DNA from 3 places in the Streptomyces sp. NPDC048718 genome. Region 3 is predicted to be linked to each of the others. Evidence: riboswitches for the same ligand, from Rfam matches in the RefSeq annotation. Region 3 holds a riboswitch; each other region holds the start of a gene.
What was found. A riboswitch is a leader RNA that binds a small molecule or an ion and turns the genes downstream of it on or off. The one in region 3 is predicted to bind cobalamin.
Positions count from the first base shown of each region.

Region 1: it holds a riboswitch for cobalamin, as region 3 does, so the genes downstream of both, ACGFRB_RS13355 (acyl-CoA thioesterase) here and cobN (cobaltochelatase subunit CobN) in region 3, are expected to answer to the same signal.
Region 2: it holds a riboswitch for cobalamin, as region 3 does, so the genes downstream of both, ACGFRB_RS08295 (ribonucleoside-diphosphate reductase subunit alpha) here and cobN (cobaltochelatase subunit CobN) in region 3, are expected to answer to the same signal.

Region 1 covers NZ_JBICVG010000006.1:123,329-128,437, reverse strand. The annotation lists gene ACGFRB_RS13360 (MBL fold metallo-hydrolase) at 319-1,158, opposite strand; cobalamin riboswitch at 1,319-1,550, shown strand; gene ACGFRB_RS13355 (acyl-CoA thioesterase) at 1,601-2,044, shown strand; gene ACGFRB_RS13350 (hypothetical protein) at 2,441-2,965, shown strand; gene ACGFRB_RS13345 (AAA domain-containing protein) at 2,962-5,109, shown strand, end outside.
Region 2 covers NZ_JBICVG010000004.1:2,070-7,178, forward strand. The annotation lists gene ACGFRB_RS08295 (ribonucleoside-diphosphate reductase subunit alpha) at 1-1,440, opposite strand, end outside; cobalamin riboswitch at 1,574-1,706, opposite strand; gene ACGFRB_RS08300 (GNAT family N-acetyltransferase) at 1,755-2,273, opposite strand; gene ACGFRB_RS08305 (hypothetical protein) at 2,317-2,925, opposite strand; gene mctP (monocarboxylate uptake permease MctP) at 3,030-4,652, opposite strand; gene ACGFRB_RS08315 (DUF3311 domain-containing protein) at 4,649-4,906, opposite strand.
Region 3 covers NZ_JBICVG010000008.1:334,361-339,469, forward strand. The annotation lists gene ACGFRB_RS18175 (precorrin-8X methylmutase) at 1-605, opposite strand, end outside; gene ACGFRB_RS18180 (cobalamin biosynthesis protein CobG) at 602-1,834, opposite strand; cobalamin riboswitch at 2,075-2,211, shown strand; gene cobN (cobaltochelatase subunit CobN) at 2,250-5,109, shown strand, end outside.

The DNA.
Region 1 (5,109 bases), on a different contig from region 3:
GGCCAAGACCCTTCTCGCGATCCGTCGGGAGTCGGGTCCGGGAGTCGGGGCCGGGGGCCGGGCGTCGGGAGCCGAGGCGAGAGGGGCGGCCCGGCCGGATCCCGCACGCCTCCGCGCACCACGGGACGGAGGGCCCGATGGCCTGGCTGGACAAGGCGGCACACCCGAACCCGGCCGGCCATCTGGAGATGGGCGGTCACGCGCTGCGCACGATGGGAATGGGTGAGCTGGAACTGCCCTGATCCTCATCTCGCGTGACGGGGCGGCCTGTTGAGCCCTGCGCCAGGCGCGTCACCCGCCTGCCTACGCCCTCGCCGTTCAGCGTCCGCCCAGTGGCACGCCCCAGGGGCGCATCGACTGACCGGAGCGCGCCGAGCGGCCTCGGGAGCGGTCGATCGAGAAGACCTCACCGGGCTCGGCATAGTCGACGGCGCCATCGAACCGGGCCGCGGCGCGCGTCACCGCCTGCCCCGGTGTCAGGAAACGGCCGACGTGGGTGATGATCAGCCGGCCCACCCGAGCCGCGGTGGCCGTGTCGGCGGCGTCCTCGGGCGTGTGGTGCGTCTGCTCGCCCTCGGCCGGCGCCCGGTCGCTCTCGGCCTCGCACAGCAGGGTGTCGCACTCCTCGGCCAGCTCCGTGAGGTTCGCGCAGGGCGCCGAGTCCCCGGAGTAGACCAGCGAGCGGCCCCCGGCCTCGGCACGCAGGGCGAAGGCCGGCATGCCGTGCTCCACCGCCCGGCTGGTCAGGGCGAGTTCACCGACGCGCGCCTCGTGTCCGTCGTACAACTCATGGACGGCGAAGGCGGCCTCGACGGGGCTGCGCGTCGGGCCGTTGGTGAGGAAGCGGGCCAGCCGGTCGGCGATGCCCGGCGGCCCGTAGAGGGGGATGGGCGCGGCGAGCCGGATGTCCGCGAAGAGCGCCGCGTAGTACGCGGTGAGCAGATCCGCGGTGTGGTCGGCGTGCAGATGCGAGATCCAGATCGCGTCCACCTCGTCGAGCCGGGCGTACCTCTGCAGCCGCGCCAGCGTCCCGCTGCCCGCGTCCACCCAGACCCGGGTACCGGCGCCGGTCAGGAGGTAGCCGGAGCACGGGTTGTGCTCGCTCGCGTAGGGCGTGGCGCTGCCCAGAACCGTGAGCTGAAATCCGTCACTGGTCATCCGGGAAGTGTAGAGAGCGCTCGGTTCGCAGGCGGGTGAGCGGGACGGTGGTGACGGCAGCCACGGCAGTCACGGCACGCGGGGTGGCCGGCACGGCTCGGGGGCGCGGCCCCGGGACATCCCGGTTCCGCGACGGGAGCAGTGCGCGGGCTCGCTGTCGTACGCTGGCAGGGCAGCTGGTTCGCCCCATCCCCCGGACGGGAGCGTCGTAAGAGGGAACCCGGTGGGAATCCGGGACTGCCCCGCAGCGGTGAGTGGGAACGACCGCCGTCATACGCACTGGGCCCGGCACACACGAGGGCCTGGGAAGCGACGGCCAGTAGGAGTCCGCCGGCGAGAGCCGGGGAACGCGCCCGCGAGTCCGAAGACCTGCCCGCTGCCCGCGCACCGGCCCCCGGGGTGCGCGCAGAAGCCCTGCCGCGACTCGCGAAGGAGAGTTGACGTGGCCGAATCCCCCGTCACCAGCCCTGCCCGCCCGACCAAGACCCCGGACGATTCCCGGGTGGTCCTCGCCCACATCATGAGCGACCACGACACCAATCTGTACGGCACCATCCACGGCGGAGTGATGATGAAGCTCATCGACGACGCCGCCGCGGCCGCCGCCGGCCGGCACGCCGACGGGCCGGCCGTCACCGTCTCGGTCGACCGTATGACCTTCCTCACCCCGGTACGGGCGGGCGACCTGCTCAGCGTGGAGGCCGGACTCGAACGGGTCGGGCGGACCTCCATGACGGTCGGGGTGCGGGTCACGGCCGAGCGGTGGAACAACTCCACCCCCGCCACCGAGGTCGCCACGGCGTTCCTGACCTTCGTCGCGATCGACGCCGACGGAACACCCCGCCCCGTGCCCGCGCTCGACATGACCAACCCCGGCCTGTCCTGACCGGTTTCCCGCTCCTTCGGGCATGACCTGAGGGACGTCGGCGGGACCGGGGCGCACACACGTCCCGGCCCCTCCGGGCTTGGCCGGCCTGGCTCCGCGTGCCGCTGGTCCCAGCCCCTTTTCGGGGTGTCGCTCCGAGAAGCGCGGCCGGCCCGGCGTCGAGTCGGCCGCCGGTGCCTCGACGCCCATACGGTCCCATCGAAGCTCCGGTACGGCATGCCACGACCGGGTTCTCCCCGCGCCCTCCCCCCTCCCCCGCCACCCACGCGAGGCGACGATGGCCGGATGCCGTTCCTTCCCCGCCCCCGGTTTGTCACCGGCGGTCACCCTCGTGAAAAGGTCTCCGGACGGGCCGGGATCACTCACGGGCATGGACACGTACACGGGGAGCAACGAATGCGGGACAGCGGATCGCGGTGGACACTGATCGTGCCCACCGGCGGGGACACCCTCCGGCAGGAGCGTCTCACCCGGGATTTGCTTGACACGCTGCGCGCCACCGACGGCCTCGTCGTCGACTTCCTCGACACCGACGGGCCCGCCGAGCCGGGTCACAAGGGCGAGCCGGGTCACAAGGGTGCGGGCGCCGGCGATGTGGCTCTGTGGGCAGCCGTCACCGCGGCTGTCGCCCGCCCCACGTCCCAGGTCCTGATCACGCTGATCAAGGAATGGTGTGCCAAGGACCGGCACCGCAAGGTCGACGTCACCATCGCGGGCGATTCCGTCGCGATCACGGGACGCCCGGACGCCGCTCAGGAGCGTCTCGTCCGCGAGTTCCTGGACCGGACCGCCGGCGGTGACGGCCCCGGGCCGGATGCCGGTCCCCCGCCGATCGAAGGCCCCGGCCCGGATCCCGCCGCGGGACCGGCCGCCGCCCCCGCGTCGGACAACGGCTCCGCACCAGATGGCGGTTCGGCGTGACCCGCCTGCACAAGCGCCGGGCCCTGCTGATCGGCAACGAGCACTACGACGACGGCCGTTTTCCGTCGCTCGCGTCCGTACGCGCGGACGTCTGGGGTCTCTCCCAGGTCCTGGCACACCGCAACATCGGCAACTTCGTCTCCGTCAGGACCCTCCCCGATCTCACCGCCGACGACATGCGGTCGGCCATCGGCGAGTTCCTGCAGGATTGCGACGAGGACGAACTCGCGCTCGTGTACGTCTCCGGGCATGGCGTGCGGACCGTGCGCGACGGTGGCGAGTTCCACTTCGTGGCCAAGGACACCGACTTCGACCGAGTGGCCGAGACGGCCGTCAGCGCGAGCTTCGTCAACGAGGCACTGGAACAGTGCTACGCCCCGCAGAAGATCGTGATAATCGACTGCTGCCGCAGCGGTGGATTCGCCGTGGGCCTGCGTACCTCGGACCGGCGGCCGGACGACTCCGTGGCCAAGTCCGGCGAGGAGCCCCTGCTGACCAGCAGAGGCGTGTACGTCCTGTCGTCCTCGCGGGCCGGCGAGGACTCGTACGCGTACGCGGGCGGCGGCGACGAGGTGAAGCCGTCCGCGTTCACGGGCGAGGTGATCGAGGCGCTGCGCACCGGAAAGGTCAGTAAAAGCGGCGGCGGCGAGGTCTCCGTCAGCGACCTGTTCGACTATGTGGTGCGGCGGATGCGCGCCCAGGGCGGCCGTCAGGTTCCGGTGCACTCCGCGCACGGCGTCGACGACCGTATCGTCATCGCGGACAGTCCCCTCGGACGGGCCCCGACCCTCGATCCGCTGAGCCGGCGTCCACGCCTGGACGCCGAGGAGCCGCCGCGGCCGCATGCCGCGAAGTCCGGTCCCGCGCAGCCCACCTGGCCCGACCTCCTGGACTACTACCGCGAGTGCCTGCTGGCCGACAGCACCGATACGCCCCTGATGACGGTGGGCGGGCGCGACGCGTCGTACGTGTGCCTGGCCGGCGCCGAGCGGTTCGTCTCCGGCGATGTCGACGACGATGGGTGCGTCGCGGTCCCCGAGGAAGCGGCTGCGCTGATCAAGGCGGCGACCGAGGAGGACGCCGAACTCTGGGCGGGCTACCCCGCCGTGGTCCTCACCGGCCCACGCACCGGGGCCCCCTGGCGGCAGCCCAGGTTCGCGCCTCTGCTGGTACGCCGGGTCGAGATCGTCCAAGAAGAGGGCGAGGTACGGCTGAAGCCGTACGGCCCGGTCCAGCCGCACCCCCAGCTGGCTCTCGACTGGCTGGGCGAGGAGGAAGCCGCCCAGCTCACCGACACGTTCCAGCCTTCCTGGCACCGGGGCCAGCACGACCGGATGGCCGTGGCGGTGCGCAATCTGCTCACGCAGGAGTTCGAGCTGCCGTGTGTGCAGGAGCTGCGCCCTGACCAGCTCGCCGACCAGATCGACATCCGTACGCCCGGCCACGGTGCACGCAACACGGCGGTCCTGTTCACCTCCCGTCCCGAGACCAACTTCACCCGCCGTCTGCTCCAGGACTTCGCCGGCATCGCCGGCAAGCCGGACCTGATCGAGCGGACCGCCCTCGGGGCCCTGTCGCCCGACGACGCGCAGCGCGCCCGGGCGCTCGCCCACGAGGAGCCCGAGCCGGCCCGCCTCGTCACACCCCTGCCCTGCAACGAGGCTCAGAGCGCGATCCTCCGGTCCGCCATGACCCGGCGTCTGACCGTGGCCACGGGGCCGCCCGGCACCGGCAAGAGCCAGCTGGTGGCCAACCTCGTGGCCACCGCGATCGCCGACGGCCAGACCGTTCTGGTGGCGTCCACCAACAACGAGGCCGTGGACGAGGTCTGGCGCCGATGCGACGCCCTGGCGTCCGGCAGCGTCGTACGGACCGGTTCCGCGCGCAAGAACGCCAACAGCGACGTGGTGTACGAGGACGACGCGTTGTCCGCGCTGCGGACCGGCCCGGAACCGGCCTCCAACGTGACCACGGCGGCCATGGACCTCGAAGTGGCCACGGACCGGCTGACGGAGGTACGAGGAAACCTCGCACGCGTCGCGGCGGCCGAACTACGCCTGAGCCGCGCGGGCGAGGCCCGTGTTCACCATGCGGGACAGCTCGGCGGCACCGCCGAGGACCTCCACGACCTGCTCGACGGTCCG
Region 2 (5,109 bases), on a different contig from region 3:
GGTCGCGTCGAGACGCTCCCAGTCCAGTTCGCCGGTGGCCGTGTCGACGAAGGCGCCCAGGTTGACCGAGCCGAGGTTGCACACGGCGGTCTCGCCGTCGTCCGTGACCTCGATGATCTCGGTGCAGAGGTTCGAGGAGTGGACGACCGAGCCGGGCTCGGCGGTCTGGTTCGCGGTCCGGTTGGCGGCGTCCTTGAAGGTCATCCAGCCGTTGCCGGTCTGCGCGAGGGTACGCATCATCCGGCCGTACAGCTCGCGGGCCGGCAGCGTCTTGCGGGCCAGGCCCTTCGCCTCGGCCGCGACGTACGCGGCGTCGAACTCCGCGCCGTACAGGTCGACCAGCTCGGGCACGTCGGCCGGGGAGAACAGTGACCAGTCGGCGTCCGCGTTCACCCGGCGCATGAACTCGTCGGGGATCCAGTGCGCCAGGTTGAGGTTGTGGGTGCGCCGGGCGTCCTCGCCCGTGTTGTCGCGCAGCTCCAGGAACTCCTCGATGTCCGCGTGCCAGGTCTCCAGGTAGACCGCGGCGGCGCCCTTGCGCCGGCCGCCCTGGTTCACCGCGGCGACGGAGGCGTCCAGCGTCTTCAGGAACGGGACGATGCCGTTGGAGTGGCCGTTGGTGCCGCGGATCAGCGAGCCGCGGGCGCGGATGCGGGAGTACGCGAGACCGATGCCGCCCGCGTGCTTCGACAGGCGCGCGACCTGGTGGTAGCGGTCGTAGATGGAGTCCAGCTCGTCCTTCGGGGAGTCGAGGAGGTAGCAGGACGACATCTGCGGGTGGCGGGTGCCGGAGTTGAACAGCGTGGGGGAGGACGGCAGGTAGTCGAGCCGGCTCATCAGCCCGTACAGCGCCGCGACCTCCTCCAGCGCGCGCACGCTGTCGTCCTCGGCGAGACCGGCGGCGACCCGCAGCATGAAGTGCTGCGGCGTCTCGATCACCTTGCGGGTGATCGGGTGGCGCAGCAGGTAGCGGGAGTACAGGGTGCGCAGACCGAAGTACCCGAAGCGGTCGTCGCCGGCCGGGTCGATCGCGGCGTCGAGCCGGTCGGCGTGCAGGGCCACGAATTCCGCGGTCCGGTCGGCGATCAGACCCTCGCGGTGACCGGTGGCGACGGACTCGGAGAAGGAGACCGCGCCCTGTCCGGCCGCCTCCTCGGCGATGGTGAGCGTGAGCAGCCGGGCGGCGAGCCGCGAGTACGCGGGGTCCTCGGCGATCAGGCCGGCCGCCGCCTCGGTGGCGAGTTCGCGCAGCTCCGCCGTGTCCGAGCCGGGGTGCCGGCCGCGCAGCGCGGCGGCGGCGACCCGGCCGGGGTCGGTGTCGGTGAGGTCGGCGGTGAGGTCGGTCAGGATCCGCAGCAGCGCGGTTCCGGGGCCGTCGCTCTGGGCCGCGATCTCCTCGGAAGATACAGCCGAAGCCGGATCGGCGGGCGCGATGGTCACTGGGGGCTCTCCCTCGCTCGGCTCGTGGCCTGCACGGGGGATACGGGGACGAGCGGGGGCCGGGATACGCGCGGCGCGCCGCGTCCACCGGCCCACTCCGCGAGGCCCGGACGTCTGTGGCACCCGGAACGGACGGACCGGGTGCGCTGTCCACAGGTCTTCGGACTCCGGCCGCGCGAAAGAGCACGAACCATACCGTTGCGGGACAGTTCCGGATTTCCACCGGATTCCCCTGCGACGACAGCGAGGACGAGCATACATGTGGGGGGCGCCGCTTGCGGCACCCCCCACATGTTGTGTCCCGGCGTCAGGCCTCAGACCGTGTCCCGCAGCTCCAGACCGTAGGAGAGCAGGGTGAAGTCCACCCCGGGAACGGGCTGCCAGTCCCGCTCGGGGGCCCGGACGAAGCCGAGCCGGGCGTAGACCCGGTGCGCTTTGGTCATGGTCCGCTGAGTGGACAGGACGATCCGCGCGCAGCGGGGGACGGCCCGCGCGCGGTCCACGCACGCCCGCACCAGCGCCTCGCCGACGCCCCGGCCGCGGGCCGCGTGGTCGACGGCCAGCATCCGGAATTCGGCCTCGTCCGCGCGGGCGGTGTCCGCCCACTTCTCGCCCCCGGTGGTGAAGGTCACCCCTCCGAGGACCGTCTCCGCCGCGTCGACCGCGACGAGCACCTCCGCCTCGGCGGCGCGCCCGGCCACGTCGCGCAGCAGGTCCGTATAGCCGTCGGCCTCGCCGAACGCCAGGAAGCCGTCGTCGCGGTAGGCCCGTACGGTGATCTCGCCGAGGCGCTCGTAGTCCTCGGGGCGCGCTGCTCTGATCGTGAAGTCCATGGAGGCCAGTCTGTCGGGGGCAGAGGGCCGGCGCGGGAGAATTTCAGCCACCGACCCCCACGCTGTTGTCGGGCGCGCCGTCGCCCTCCGCGGGCAGATCGCCGCGCTGTACGGGTGCCCCGCCGCCCGCCGGCTTCTCGGGCAGCACGTCGTCGAGTTCGCGGGCGTCGGCCCGGTGCGCCCGCTCGGCGGCGGCACGCAGCCGGTCCTTGCCGACGGTGAGCGGGGCGCCGAGGGTGATCCGTACGCCGTCCTCGACGCGGATGTACGTGTGCTGTCCGTCGGACGTGCGGTACCAGCCGGGCTTCTCCGGCGCGCAGGGGGCGGACTTCGGGGAGGCGGCGCAGTCCTGGTCGGTGAAGGTGCCGCGATCGGCGCCGAGGGTGACCTGGGTGCCGTCCTTGGCGACGTACGTGGCCTGGAAGCCGTCGTCGCCCATGACGCCGACCGACTGGCGGGCGAGGGTGAAGCCCTCGATCTCCGTGACGTACACATGGTCCAGGGAGAGCTGCGCGTACCCGGCGCGCTCCTCCAGCTCGGCCTGGGAGGGGGCGCCGGCGATCACGCTGCCGCAGCCGGTGAGGGCCAGCGCCAGGGGCAGGGCCAAGGGCAGAAGCAGCGGGCGGCTGGTCAAAAACGTACGAGAGTTCATCCGTTCATACTCGCGGGAGAACGGGCGGGGCCGCCGGGCTTTCCCTCGGGAAGGCCCGGCGGCCCCGGAACTGCTCCGTGTCGCTGTCGCGGTCGGCCGAGGCGTCAGTGCCCGGCGCCGACCTTCGGCAGCTCGGTGACGACACCCTTGTCGCCGGCGTCCGCCGTGTAGTCCTCCGGCGAGGTCTCGTCGACCCCGTCCGGCGTCCCGACGGCGCGCAGCACCAGGGTGAGGACGACGGTGACGATCACGTTCAGGGTGAAGGCGGTGAGGCCGATGTAGCCGATCTCGCCGATGCCCGGGATCTCCGCCGACGAGCCGCCGAAGTGCTTCTGCGTGGGGCTCGCCACCCCGTATGCGGCGGCTGTGCCGTAGATCATGCCGACGCCCCAGCCGACGAGCAGCGCCCAGCGGTGGAACCAGCGGGTGAACAGGCCGCCGACCAGGGCCGGGAAGGTCTGCAGGATCCAGATGCCGCCCAGCAGCTGGAAGTTGATGGCGACGGTCTTGTCCATGGTGAGGACGAAGATCAGGGCGCCGACCTTCACCAGGAGCGAGACCAGCTTGGAGACCTTGGTCTCCTGCTCGGCGGTCGCGTTCGGCTTGATGAAGTCCTTGTAGATGTTGCGGGTGAAGAGGTTGGCCGCGGCGATCGACATGATCGCGGCCGGCACGAGCGCGCCGATGCCGATCGCGGCGAAGGCCACGCCCGCGAACCAGTCCGGGAACATGTCCTCGAAGAGCTGCGGGATGGCGAGCTGACCGTTGCTCACCTTCACCCCGGCCGCGATCGCCATGAAGCCGAGCAGCGCGAGCAGGCCCAGCATCAGCGAGTACAGCGGCAGGATGGTGGTGTTGCGGCGGATCACGTTGCGGCTCTTGGAGGAGAGCGTCGCGGTGATCGAGTGCGGGTACATGAACAGCGCGAGCGCCGAGCCGAGCGCCAGCGTGGCGTACGTCCACTGGCCCGCCTCGCCGGGGGCCAGCGTGCCGCGCGGCTTGCCGGTGGCGGGGTTGGTCGTGGCGAACGCCTCGCTCGACTTGGCGAAGATCTCGTCGAAGCCGCCCAGCTTGATCGGGATGTAGATGATCGCCACCGCGATGACGATGTAGATCAGGGTGTCCTTGACGAACGCGATCAGCGCGGGCGCCCGCAGACCGGACGAGTAGGTGTACGCGGCCAGCACGCCGAAGGCGATGAGCAGCGGCAGGTCCTTGACGAACCAGTTGGTGTTCTCGCCGCCGCCGACGCCCATCACGTCCAGGACGGCCTGGATGCCGACCAGCTGGAGCGCGATGTACGGCATGGTCGCGAGGATGCCGGTGACGGCGACCGCCAGCGACAGACCCCGGGAACCGAACCGTCCGCGCACGAAGTCCGAGGTGGTGACGTAGCCGTGCTTGTGGGAGACCGACCACAGGCGGGGCAGGAAGGTGAAGATCAGCGGGTAGACCAGGATGGTGTACGGCACGGCGAAGAAGCCGGCCGCGCCCGCCGCGTAGATGGCCGCCGGGACGGCGACGAAGGTGTACGCGGTGTAGAGGTCGCCGCCGAGCAGGAACCAGGTGATCCAGGTGCCGAACGAGCGACCGCCCAGACCCCATTCGTCGAGGCTGTTCTCGTTGGTGGGGCGGCGCCACTTGGCCGCCAGGAAGCCCATGACCGTGACGGCCAGGAAGAAGAAGATGAAGACGCCGAGCGCGACGCCGTTCACGCCGTCCTTCACTTCGCGTCACCCCCCTTGCGCGCACGCTGGTCGGACTGCCACAGCAGGTAGGCGATCACGGTGAGAGCCGTGGAGATGAGCACCCACAGCATCTGGTACCAGTAGAAGAACGGGATGCCGATGAAGGTGGGGTCCACCTTCGCGTAGGAGCCCACCCACAGCATCGCCACGAAGGGTGCGACGAGGAGGAGCCCGATCACCACCCTCAGGGGTGTGACGACTGGTGGTTTTCCTTGTTGCGTGGCTTGTGACATGGCCGTCCGTCCCCTTGGTGATCACCGCGTAATGGGTGGGAAATCTAGGGGACGGGCTCACCTCCGCGTAACCCTTTCCCGCATAACGGATGCGACTCGCCAGGGACTCGTTTTCGATTGAATCCGGCCATATCTGGTCATGATTGGCCTGGAGTAGACCAATTAGTGTCGCCAAATCTCAATATGTGGACCGGATGTGGCGA
Region 3 (5,109 bases):
GCGCTGCCGCCGCGCCGGCCCCGCACCACCAGGTATTCGAGGCCGAGTTCGTTCGCGGCGAGCGCGTCCTTGGACTCGGCGGCGCCGATGAAGCCGACCGGGATGCCGAGGACGGCGGCGGGCTTCCCGGCGCCGTTCGCGACCATCTCCAGGAGGTGGAAGAGGGCGGTGGGCGCGTTGCCGACCGCGACGACCGAACCCGCCAACTTGTCGCGCCACAGCTCCAGGGCGGCGGCGGAACGGGTCGTGCCCAGCTCGGCGGCGAGCGCGGGTACGGCCGGGTCGGAGAGCATGCACAGCACGTCGTTGTCGGCGGGCAGCCGCTTGCGGGTGACACCGCTGGCGACCATCCGCGCGTCGCACAGGATGGGCGCCCCGGCGCGCAGTGCGGCGCGCGCGGCGGCGACGACGCCGGGCGAGTGGGCGATGTCCCGGACGAGGTCGGTCATGCCGCAGGCGTGGATCATCCGGACGGCGACCGTGGCGACGTCGTCGGGCAGGCCCGCGAGATCCGCCGCGGCCTCGGACCGGATCGTGGCGAAGGAACGACGGTAGATCTCCGCGCCGTCCTTCTCGTACTCGAACATCGTGGGGCTCTCGCTCATCTCGTGGGGGTCGTGTAAGCCGCGCGGGCGGTGAGGGCGGATGGGCCGGCGCCGGCGGTACGGGCGGTACGGGCGGTGGCGACCGCGCCGGGCAGGGCGGTACGGGGGGTGGGGGCGCCGTCCACCAGGTACGCGCCGTCCCTGGTGGTCTCGGCCTCGGTCGCGGTCTCGGGCGCGGCCTCGGACGCGGTCGCGAGGACGTCGACCCAGGTGCCGCGCGGGTGCCCGCAGCGCCGGGCGCAGCCGGCGAAGTGCACGGGCAGCGCACCGGCGGGTACGGCGAGGGCGCGGGCGGCGTCCGCCCGTACGTCCGCCAGGGACTTGGCGCAGCCGGGCAGACCGGTGCAGGCGGTGACTCCGGCGCCGGGGGCGTCGGGGCGGGTGATCAGGCCGGCCGAGGCGAGGCGTGCGAGGTGCGCGAGCGGTTCGGGCGCGCGCTCGGACGCGGACGCGGGCTCCGACTCGCTTACGTGCCCGGGCTCCACCCCCTGCTCGTGGGTCACGACGACCGCCCCGCGCCAGGGCGTCAGCCGTACCTCCGCCGCGGGCAGCAGCGCCCGCAACTGCGCGGCGGTCAGCCGGCCGAGGGGGGCGAGGACGGACACGGCGCGCGGGCCGAGCGGGCCGGGTGCGGGCGGGGGGCCGGAGGGCAGCGGGGGCGGTACGGGTACGGGCTGCCCGCCCGCACCGCTCAGGTCGACGGCCTCGGCCGCCCCGGCCGGCAACTCGCCGACCCGCCACGCCCCGGTGCCGGCCGCCTCGGCGGCGGCGAGGAAGGCGAGGGCGGCGGCGAGGGCGGCCCGGGGCGCGTGCCCGGCGGCGATCCGCAGCGTCCGGTCCCCGACCCGGAGCAGGGCGGACGCGCCGCCCGGTTCTGCGATCAAGGTCACATCGCCGCCGAGTCCGGCGACATCGCCGCGCCCGTCGTCCAGGACGAACAGGAAACGCCCCGAGAGGGCGGCCGCGCGGGGCTCCGCGCACAGCAGTCGGTCCAGGTCACGGGCCCAGGCGTGCACGTCGGCATGGCCGGCTCCGTCGAGTCCGGCGGCCGGTGAGGCGACGATGTTGCGGACCCGCTCGTGGGTCGGCGAGGGGAGCAGTCCGCCGGGTCCGAGGCGGTCGGCGAGGGTGCTCGCCGAGCCGTCCGGCAGGCCGCGCAGCTCCACGTTGCCGCGCGAGGTGATGCTGACGGCGCCGTCCCCGAGAGACTCGGAAACGGAAGCCAGCAACTCGATCTGATCATGCGTCAACTTGCCTGCGGGCAAGCGCAGTCGGGCAAGAAATCCATCAGCGGCGACATGCAACCGGAGCGCCCCGGGGCACGCGTCGCCACGGTCCCGTATGGGAGGTTCGCCCGGCTTGGGTGAGGTGTCGGGAGTGGGCGGCATGGCGGCGAGCATACCTATGCGCGATGGCCCGGCAACCGGGGGTGACGGACCACCCCTCCCGCTCCGCCGACCACTCGTTCTAGGATGCAGACCGGCATGGGGTCCCAGGACCCCGGGGAGGAAGCCCGGTGAGATTCCGGCGCGGTCCCGCCACTGTGAGCCGGCCCCGAGCCTCGGGTGTCCGGTGAGTCAGGAACTCCCGCCATCCAACGACCACCCGGGGCGCGGATACCCCGAGGAAGGGCCGAGCCTCGCCATGCTCGTTCTGCTGTCGCATTCCGACACCGACCTGCTCAGCGCCCGTGCGGCGAACGCCGCCGCGTCCGCCGTGTCCGCCGCGTCCACGTCCGCTGCCTCCCCGGCCGCCGGTCCCGACCCGGCCGCCACAACCACCACCGAATCCGGCGCCGCCGACGCCTCGGCCGCCCCTCTGACGTACCGCTTCGCCAACCCCTCCCGCCTCCCGCTCGCCGACCTCCCGGCGCTCCTCGACGGCGCCACGCTGGTCGTCGTCCGGCTCCTCGGCGGGGTGCGCTCCTGGCAGGAGGGCCTGGACACGGTCCTCGCCAGTGGCCTCCCGGTGGTCGTGCTCAGCGGCGAACAGGCCCCGGACGCCCAGCTCATGGCCGCGTCCACGGTCCCGGTCGGGGTCGCCACCGAGGCCCACGCGTACCTCGCGCACGGTGGCCCCGCCAACCTCGCCCAGCTGGCCCGGTTCCTCTCCGACACGGTCCTGCTCACCGGCCACGGCTTCGAGGCCCCGGCCCCGGCGCCCGCCTGGGGCCCCCTCGACCGCACGCCCCGCACGGCCCCGGCGCCCGACGCCCCCGCCATCGCGGTGCTCTATTACCGCGCCCACCACATGAGCGGCAACACCGCCTTCGTCGGCGCCCTTTGCGACGCGATCGAGGACGCGGGCGGCCGGGCGGTCCCGCTGTACGTGGCCTCCCTGCGCGCCCCCGAGCCCGAGCTGCTCGCGGCGCTCGGCGACGCCGACGCGATCGTCACCACGGTCCTCGCGGCGGGCGGCACCCGGCCCGCCGAGGCGCAGGCCGGCGGGGACGAGGAGGCGTGGGACGCGGGCGCGCTCGCCGCGCTCGACGTACCGGTCCTCCAGGCGCTGTGCCTGACCGGCTCCCGGGCGTCCTGGGAGGAGAACGACGAGGGTCTGTCGCCGCTGGACGCCGCGAGCCAGGTCGCCGTACCGGAGTTCGACGGCCGGCTGATCACCGTCCCGTTCTCCTTCAAGGAGATCGACGAGGACGGTCTGCCCGCGTACGTGGCGGACGCCGAACGCGCCGCACGGGTCGCGGGGATCGCCGTCCGGCACGCCCGGCTGCGCCACATCCCGAACGCGGAGAAGAGGGTGGCCCTGGTCCTCTCCGCGTACCCGACCAAGCACTCCCGGATCGGCAACGCGGTCGGCCTCGACACTCCCGCCTCGGCCGTCGCGCTGCTGCGCCGGCTCATCGCCGAGGGGTACGACTTCGGGCCAGCGAAGGACATCCCGGGCCTGATCTCCGGCGACGGCGACGAGCTGATCCGCGCGCTGATCGACGCGGGCGGCCACGACCAGGACTGGCTGACCGAGGAGCAGTTGGCCGCGAACCCGGTACGGATCCCGGCCGCCGACTACCGGCGCTGGTACGCGGCGCTGCCCGCCGAGCTGCGCGCCGGGGTCGAGGAGCACTGGGGCCCGGCGCCCGGCGAGATGTTCCTGGACCGCTCCCGGGCGGCCCAGGGCGGCGACCCCGACGGCGACATCGTGCTCGCCGCGCTGCGGCGCGGGAATCTGCTGGTCCTCATCCAGCCGCCGCGCGGCTTCGGCGAGAACCCGATCGCGATCTACCACGACCCGGATCTGCCGCCCTCGCACCACTATCTCGCCGCCTACCGCTGGATCGCGGCGCGCGCCGACGACGGCGGCTTCGGCGCCGACGCGATGATCCACCTCGGCAAGCACGGCAACCTGGAGTGGCTGCCCGGCAAGAACGCGGGCCTGTCCGCCGCCTGCGGGCCGGACGCGGCGCTCGGCGATCTGCCGCTGGTCTACCCGTTCCTCGTCAACGACCCCGGCGAGGGGACGCAGGCCAAGCGCCGCGCGCACGCCACTCTCGTGGACCATCTCGTGCCGCCGATGGCCCGCGCCGACAGCTACGGCGACATCGCCCGCCTTGAGCAACTCCTCGACGAGTACGCCCAGATCAGCAGCATGGACCCGGCGAAGCTGCCCGCGATCCGGGCCCAGATCTGGACGCTGATCCAGGCCGCGAAGCTCGATCACGACCTGGGGCTGGCCGACCGCCCGGACGACGACGGCTTCGACGACTTCCTGCTGCACGTCGACGGCTGGCTGTGCGAGGTGAAGGACGCGCAGATCCGCGACGGACTGCACGTCCTCGGCGGGGCGCCGGCCGGGCCGGAGCGGGTCAACCTGGTGCTGTCCATTCTGCGGGCCCGCCAGATCTGGGGCGGCACGCAGGCCCTGCCCGGACTGCGCGAGGCGCTCGGCCTGGACGAGTCGGCGACCGACCGGACCCGCACCGACGCCATCGAGGAGCGGGCGCGGCGGGTGGTCGAGGCCATGGAAGCGGCCGGCTGGTCGGTGGACGCGGTCGAGGACGCGGCACGACTCGGCCTGGACGACGGCGAGTTGGCGGCAGACGGTCGTCTGGAGCAGGTGACGGCGGTACTGCGCTTCGCCTGCGAGCAGGTCGTGCCCCGGCTCGCCGCCACCACCGACGAACTCGCCCACTGTGTCCACGCGTTGAACGGCGGCTTCGTGCCCGCCGGGCCCTCCGGCTCGCCGCTGCGCGGCCTGGTCAACGTGCTGCCGACCGGCCGTAACTTCTACTCCGTCGACCCCAAGGCCGTGCCGTCCCGGCTCGCCTGGGAGACCGGCCAGGCCCTCGCCGACTCCCTGCTCGCCCGCTACCGCGAGGACAACGGCACCTGGCCCACCTCCGTCGGCCTGTCCCTGTGGGGGACGAGCGCGATGCGCACGGCGGGCGACGACGTCGCCGAGGCGCTGGCGCTGCTCGGCGTCCGGCCGCTGTGGGACGACGCCTCGCGCCGCGTAAGCGGACTGGAGCCGATCCCGCTCGCCGAGCTCGGCC